DNA from 2 places in the Nonomuraea sp. K271 genome. Region 1 is predicted to be linked to the other one. Evidence: riboswitches for the same ligand, from Rfam matches in the RefSeq annotation. Region 1 holds a riboswitch; the other holds the start of a gene.

What was found. Region 1 has a riboswitch for cobalamin ahead of GUY59_RS29980 (ribonucleoside-diphosphate reductase subunit alpha). Riboswitches for the same ligand answer to the same signal wherever they lie in the genome.
Region 2: linked by a shared signal. The riboswitch ahead of cobN (cobaltochelatase subunit CobN) and the one ahead of GUY59_RS29980 (ribonucleoside-diphosphate reductase subunit alpha) in region 1 are both predicted to bind cobalamin.

What each region holds. Positions count from the first base shown of each region.
Region 1 is NZ_JAAAHR010000105.1:27,167-30,566, reverse strand. It holds gene GUY59_RS29980 (ribonucleoside-diphosphate reductase subunit alpha) at 1-1,997, opposite strand, end outside; cobalamin riboswitch at 2,125-2,319, opposite strand; gene GUY59_RS29975 (Bug family tripartite tricarboxylate transporter substrate binding protein) at 2,324-3,283, opposite strand; gene GUY59_RS29970 (SAM-dependent methyltransferase) at 3,389-3,400, opposite strand, start outside.
Region 2 is NZ_JAAAHR010000007.1:99,308-102,707, forward strand. It holds gene cobN (cobaltochelatase subunit CobN) at 1-1,704, opposite strand, end outside; cobalamin riboswitch at 1,740-1,937, opposite strand; gene cobG (precorrin-3B synthase) at 1,955-3,160, shown strand; gene GUY59_RS04155 (precorrin-8X methylmutase) at 3,157-3,400, shown strand, end outside.

The sequences.
Region 1 (3,400 bases):
GAGAGCTTGCCGATCGTCGGACCGGCCATGAAGAGGTTGAGCGACTGCGACTGGTCGATGTACGGCTGGCGGGCGGCGGCCAGGTCGATGAGCGCCTTCTGCGGCAGCTCCCAGGCCGTGCGGTAGAGGAGCTTGAGGTCGTCGGGGATGCCGGGGACGGGCTGGACCGAGCCGTCGGCCCGCTTGATGTCGTCGCGCACCTGCTGCGTCCACAGCCCGCGCTCCTGCAGGTCGGCCACCAGATAGCGGTTGACCTGGAGGAACTCTCCCGACAGCGTCTCGCGCTTGAACACGTTGGACACCTGCGGCTCGATGCACTCGTAGCAGCCGGCGATGGAGGCGATCGTGGCGGTCGGCGCGATGGCGATCATGAGGGAGTTGCGCAGGCCGGTCGTCGCGATCTTGTCGCGCAGGGCGTCCCAGCGAGGCGTGCCCGGCACGTAGTGGTCGGGGTGCAGCACTCCCCCGGCGGCCCGGGTGTCGGCGTACGCCGGGTGCCTGCCGCGCTCGACCGCCAGGTCGGCCGAGGTGTCGTAGGCGGCCAGCGCGATCTCCTCGGCGATGCGCGTCGACAACTCCAGCGCTTCGGGCGAGTCGAACGGCAGCCGCAGCGTGAAGAACACGTCGGCCAGCCCCATGACGCCGAGCCCGATCGGCCGCCACCGTCTGTTGGCCTTCTCCGCCTCGGGTGTCGGATAGAAGCCGAGGTCGATGGTGCGGTCGAGGAAACGTACGGACGTGCGTACGGTGGCGCGCAACCGCTCCCAGTCGACGTCCCCGCCCGCGAGATGGGCGGCCAGGTTGACGGAGCCCAGGTTGCACACGGCCGTCTCCCCGTCGCTGGTGACCTCCAGGATCTCCGTGCACAGGTTGGACAGGTGGATGACGTTGCCGGGGCGGCCCGTCTGGTTGGAGGTGCGGTTGGCGGCGTCCTTGAACGTCATCCAGCCGTTGCCGGTCTGGGCGAGGGTGCGCATCATCCGGGCGTACAGGGTCCTCGCGGGGACGCGCCGGACGTGGCGCCCCGCCTGCTCGTACGCGCGGTAGGCGGCGGTGAACTCCTCCCCCCACAGGTCCGTGAGGTCGGGCGTCTCCTTGGGGTCGAACAGCGACCAGGGCTCGTCGGCCTCGACGCGGCGCATGAACTCGTCGGGCACCCAGTTGGCCAGGTTGAGGTTGTGGGTGCGGCGTGCGTCCTCGCCGGTGTTGTCGCGCAGTTCCAGGAACTCCTCGATGTCGGCGTGCCAGGTCTCCAGATAGACGCAGGCCGCGCCCTTGCGCCGGCCCCCCTGGTTGACCGCCGCCACCGACGCGTCGAGCGTGCGCAGCCACGGCACGATGCCGTTGGAGTGGCCGTTCGTCCCCCTGATCAGGGAGCCGCGCGAGCGCACCCGGGTCCAGGAGACGCCGATGCCTCCGGCGTACTTGGACAGCCGGGCCACCTGGCCGTAGCGGTCGTAGATGCCCTCCAGCTCGTCACGCGGCGAGTCGAGCAGGAAGCACGACGACAGCTGCGGCCGGCGCGCTCCCGCGTTGAACAGGGTGGGCGAGCTCGGCAGGTAGGACAGCGTGCACATCAGCGCGTACAACTCGGCCGCCTCGGCGACCGACTCCGCCAGCCCGCAGGCCACGCGGAGGAAGAAGTGCTGCGGCCGTTCCAGCACCTTGCGGGTCTCCGGGTGGCGCAGCAGGTAGCGGTCGTAGACCGTGCGCAAGCCGAAATACTCGAACCGGTCGTCCGCCTCCGCGCGGATCAGCGCGTCCAGCTCGGCGGCGTGCGCGGCGACGAACTCCGCCAGACCGTCCTGAATCAGCCCCGCCGCGTGGGTGGCCGCGATCGACTCGGAGAACGAGCGCACTCCGTGCCCTGCCGCCTCGTCGGCGATCTCCTCGGCCAGCAGCCGGGCGGCGACCCGGGAGGCGGCCGGATCGGCGATCACCCGGGCGGCGGCCTCCTCGATGGCCAGGCGGCGGTCAACCTCAACGATCTGCGTCACGTGCTCTCCTCGCGAGCTCATCCCCGTGAGGGCACGCGAGAGCACTGCGGCATGAATCCACGACCGCACCGGCCCCCGGCCCTCCCTCGAGGCCATGGACACTGCATGGCGGGCGCGTCCGGGGACGCGGCCCTGCATGTCGCGGGCAGGTCTTCGGGCTTGCGGGCGTGCTCGAAAGCGCCTAGTGGCCGTCGCTTCCCGGATCTCTCCAGTGCATGTGACGGCGGTCGTTCCCGCTCACCGCTGCGGGGCAGCCCCGGAATCTCACCGGGTTCCCTTTCGCTCCGCCTCTTGGAGGCGAACCAGCGACGACTAGGATCCTACATCTAGTGGCGGATCCCGCAACCACCCCTGCATCTTGTGGATTTGGTCGTGTCGACCATCCCGAGGTCCCGCAGCACCCCGCGGGTGCGCCGCACCTCGGAGGCGAGCCACAGCTCGAAGTCGTCGCCGGTGAGCGGGAGCGAGAGCCACCCGGCGTCCCGGCATGCCGCCTCCCAGCCGGGCGAGCGGGTCACCTCGTCGCACATGCCGACGGCCGACTCGCGGCTCTCGTCCGGCATGTCATGTGGGCCGAAGGCCGCCATCCAGTCCACGAAGTTCACGCGTACGCCCGACTCCAGCAACGTCGGCGCGTCGAGGTCCGGCACCCGTTCCGCCGAGGACACCGCGAGCGCCCTGATCCGGCCGCGGCCGATGATCGTACGCCACTCCGCGACCCGGCCCGCCGCGGCGGCCGCCTTGCCGGACGAAAGCGCGGCGACGACCTCGTGACGGCTGGGGTAGCCGGTGTAGTCGACCTGCCGGGTGTCGGCGCCGAGCCCTTTGGCGATCAGGCCGAACAGCAGGTGGTCGGGGTCGCCCTGGGGACCCCCGGCCAGCAGCGTCTGCCCTGGCCTGGCGAGCAGGGCGGCGCCGAAGTCGCCGAAGTCCCTGAACCGTGAGTGCTGGGGCACCACCACGACCTCGACCTCGCCGGCCAGCCTGGCCAGCGGGGTGGCGGCGTCGAGCAGGCTCTGGCCCTGGTTGAGCTCGGCCGCGGCCAGCGCGTGCAGGCCGGTCACCGTGACCTGCGGGCCCTCGCCCGTCCCGAACCCCGCGGCGCGGGCCACGCCGGCGAACACCTGACCCGCGCGGGCCCACCGGCGCCCGCCCGGGTTGATCGAGAACCGGGTACGCAGGCCGGCCGCGCCTCCGGTGGCCCGCTGCGTGCCGCAACCGGCCGCGTAACCGGCCGCGCAGACGGCCGCGCCCAGCCCCCAGACCAAGAACCGCCGTCGCCGCATGTGCGCCCCCTCGCCGTGCCCCCTCGTAACCAAAGGTTATTGATCCGTCGCCGAGCGTCACACACCGGGGCCGCGTCGGCGCGCTGCGACGCCCGTGCCGGTGGATCAGGCGGGTCT
Region 2 (3,400 bases), on a different contig from region 1:
GACCAGCACCGCGTGCGCCCGCCGCTTGGCCTGGGTGCCCTCACCCGGGTCGTTGACCAGGAACGGGTAGATCAGCGGCAGGTCGCCGATGGCGGCGTCGGTGCCGCAGGCGGCCGACATGCCGGCCGACTTGCCCGGCAGCCATTCCAGGTTGCCGTGCTTGCCCACGTGCACCATCGCGTGCGCGCCGAACTCGGCTGAGAGCCAGCGGTAGGCGGCCAGGTAGTGGTGGCTCGGAGGCAGATCGGGGTCGTGGTAGATGGCGATCGGGTTCTCGCCGAATCCGCGCGGCGGCTGCACCATCACCACCATGTTCCCGGCGCGCAGCGCGGCCAGCACGATGTCGCCTTCGTGCACGAACAACTCGCCCGGCGGCGGCCCCCAGTGCCGTTCCATGCCGGCCCGCAACTCCTCGGGCAGGGTCCGGTACCAGCGCTCGTAGGAGGCGGCGGAGATGCGTACCGGGTTGCCCGCGAGGTGCTTCTCGGTCAGCCAGTCCTGGTCCTGGCCGCCGGCGGCGATGAGCGCGTGGACGAGCGCGTCGCCGTCCTGCTCGGCCACCCCGGGAAAGCCGTCGCCCAGGTCGTAGCCCGCCTCGGCCAGCCGGGCCAGCAGCCGCACGGTGCTGACCGGGGTGTCCAGGCCCACGGCATTGCCCACCCGGGAGTGCTTGGTGGGGTACGCCGACAGCATCACGACCAGACGGCGCTCGGCGGGAGGGGTGTGCCGAAGCAGGCCGTGCCGTACGGCGATGCCCGCCACCCGGGCGGCCCGCTCGGCGTCGGCGGCGTAGACGGTGAGCCCGTCCTGGTCGATCTCCTTGAACGAGAACGGCACCGTGATGATCCGCCCGTCGAACTCCGGGATCGCCACCTGCGAGGCCGCGTCGAGCGGCGAAAGCCCGTCGTCGTTGTCCTCCCACGCCTGCTTCGAGGCGGTCAGGCAGAGACCCTGCAGGATCGGCACGTCCAGCGCGGCGAGCGCGCCGACGTCCCACGCTTCGTCGTCACCCCCGGCGCCCGCCGTGGCCGGGCGGGAGCCGCCCGCCGCGAGCACGGTCACCACCAGCGCGTCGGCCGCGTCCAGCGTGGCGAGCAGCTCGGGCTCCGCCGTGCGCAGCGAGGAGCAGTAGACCGGCAGCGCCTGGCCGCCCGCTGCCTCGATGGCCGCGCAGAGCGTCTCGACGAAGGCGGTGTTGCCGGCCACGTGGTGCGCGCGGTAGTACAGCACGCCCACCACCGGTCCACTCCGGGAACCGGTCTCGCGTTCCAGCCGTCCCCAGGAGGGCGCCGGTGCGGGCGGCGCGAACCCGTGCCCCGTCAGCAGGACGGTGTCCGACAGGAACGCGTGCAGCTCGGCCAGGTTCGCCGGCCCGCCCTGGGCCAGGTAGGCGTGTGCTTCGGCGCAGACGCCGCCGGTGACCGTGGACAGCTCCATCAGCTCGGCGTCCGGGGCTTGCTCCCCGCCGAGGACCACGACCGGGCGCGGCTGCGCCAGCAGCGCGTCCAGGCCCTCTTCCCAGGCCCTGCGTCCGCCCAGCAGGCGGACGATGACCAGATCGACGCCTTCCAGCAGCTCCGGCAGATCGTCGGCCGCCAGCCTGGCGGGGTTGCCCCATCGGTAGGCCGTGCCGCTGGCCCGGGCGCTCAGCAGGTCTGTGTCGGAGGTCGAGAGCAGCAGAACGGTATGGCTGTCGCCAGGCACGGCGCATCCTCCCTCGGGGTCCTCGCCCCGGTCGCCGGTGTCGCGACGGCAGGAGTCTCCTGGCTCCCGGATCGGCGCTCACCCCGGCCTTCCCACCCGTCGCCGGGTAGTGGCCTGTGGTGGGGTTCGCTCCCCGGTCACAGTGGCGGGACCGCGCCGGTTTCGCACCGGCTTCCTCCCTTTGCCATCGCCTACCCGGGAGCCTACGACAGGAGTCACCCTCGCCAGAAGTGGCGTTACCATCCTCTTCGTGTCCATAGCCGACTTTTCCGGACGGGTACGCCCTGACGCCTGTCCGGGAGCGCTACAGGTGCACGAGGCCGCCGACGGCCCGCTGGCCCGCGTCCGCCTGCCCGGCGGCGCCGTGACCCCTGCCCAGCTCCGTGAGATCGCGGCCTGCGCGGATGAACTCGGCTCGGGGGTGATCGAGCTCACCTCGCGCGCTAACGTGCAGGTACGTGGTCTGCGCTCGGCGTCCGCTTTCGCCGGGCGGATCGCGGCGGCGGGCCTGCTGCCGTCCGCCGCGCACGAACGGGTCCGCAACATCGTCGGATCGCCGTTGAGCGGGCGGGGCTCCGGAGGGTTGCTCGACACGCAACCGATGGCGGATGCCCTCGACCAGGCGCTGTGCTCACGTGCGCGCCTTGCCGAGTTGCCTGGACGGTTCTTGTTCGCGCTGGACGACGGCACGGGAGACGTGACCGGGCTCGGCGGGGACGTCACGTTCGCAGCCGTGAGCGCGCGCGAGGGGCGATTGCTGCTGGCGGGCTCGGGCTGCGGGCTCGCCGCGCGTCCGGACTCCGCGATTCCTCTGATGCTCGCCGCGGCCGGGGCGTTCCTCGACGAGCGGGCCTCGCAGGCCGAAGGCCGGGCCCCCGCATGGCGGATCCACGAACTGAAGGACGGCCCCCAGCGGGTCGCCACTCGCCTGAACGGTCTCACAGCTGAGCCGCCTCATGACCCCGGCGGCTTGCACGAGGCAACCAGTCAGGCCGCACCGGTTCACGTGCGCGATTCACGCGCCGGACACATCTCCCAGCGGGACGGCCGGATCGCGCTGGAAGCCCTGGTTCCGCTCGGCCGCTTGACGCCCGCCCAGGCTGTGGCTCTCGCGGACGGCGGAACCGCGGTGCGGCTCACTCCCTGGCGGACCGCCGTACTGCTGGACCTGTCCCCCGGGGAAGCGGATCGCGCGGCGAGCACGATCGAGGAGGCCGGGCTCGTCGTCGACCCGGCGTCGCCATGGGCCGGCGTCACCGCCTGCACCGGCCGTCCGGGCTGCGCCAAATCGCTGGCCGACGTCCAGGCCGACGCCCGGCGCTGGGTGAACAGCCTGGACGCCGCTCCGCCCACGCCCGTGCACTGGGCCGGCTGCGAGCGCCGCTGCGGACTCCCACGCGGCCAAGTCATCCAGATGATCGCCACCGAAGACGGTTACCAGGAAAGGCAGCAGTGAGCGACTACATCCGCGACGGCGCCGAGATCTACCGGCAGTCGTTCGCCACCATCCGCGCCGAGACCGACCTCACTCGCATGCCGCCCGATGTCGCGCAGGTGGCGGTGCGGATGATCCACGCCTGCGGGATGACCGACCTGGTCGCCGACCTCGACTGGTCACCCGCCGTGGTCGTCCGGGCCAGGGAGGCGCTGCGCCGTGGCGCGCCCGTGCTGTGCGACGCCATGATGGTCGCTTCGG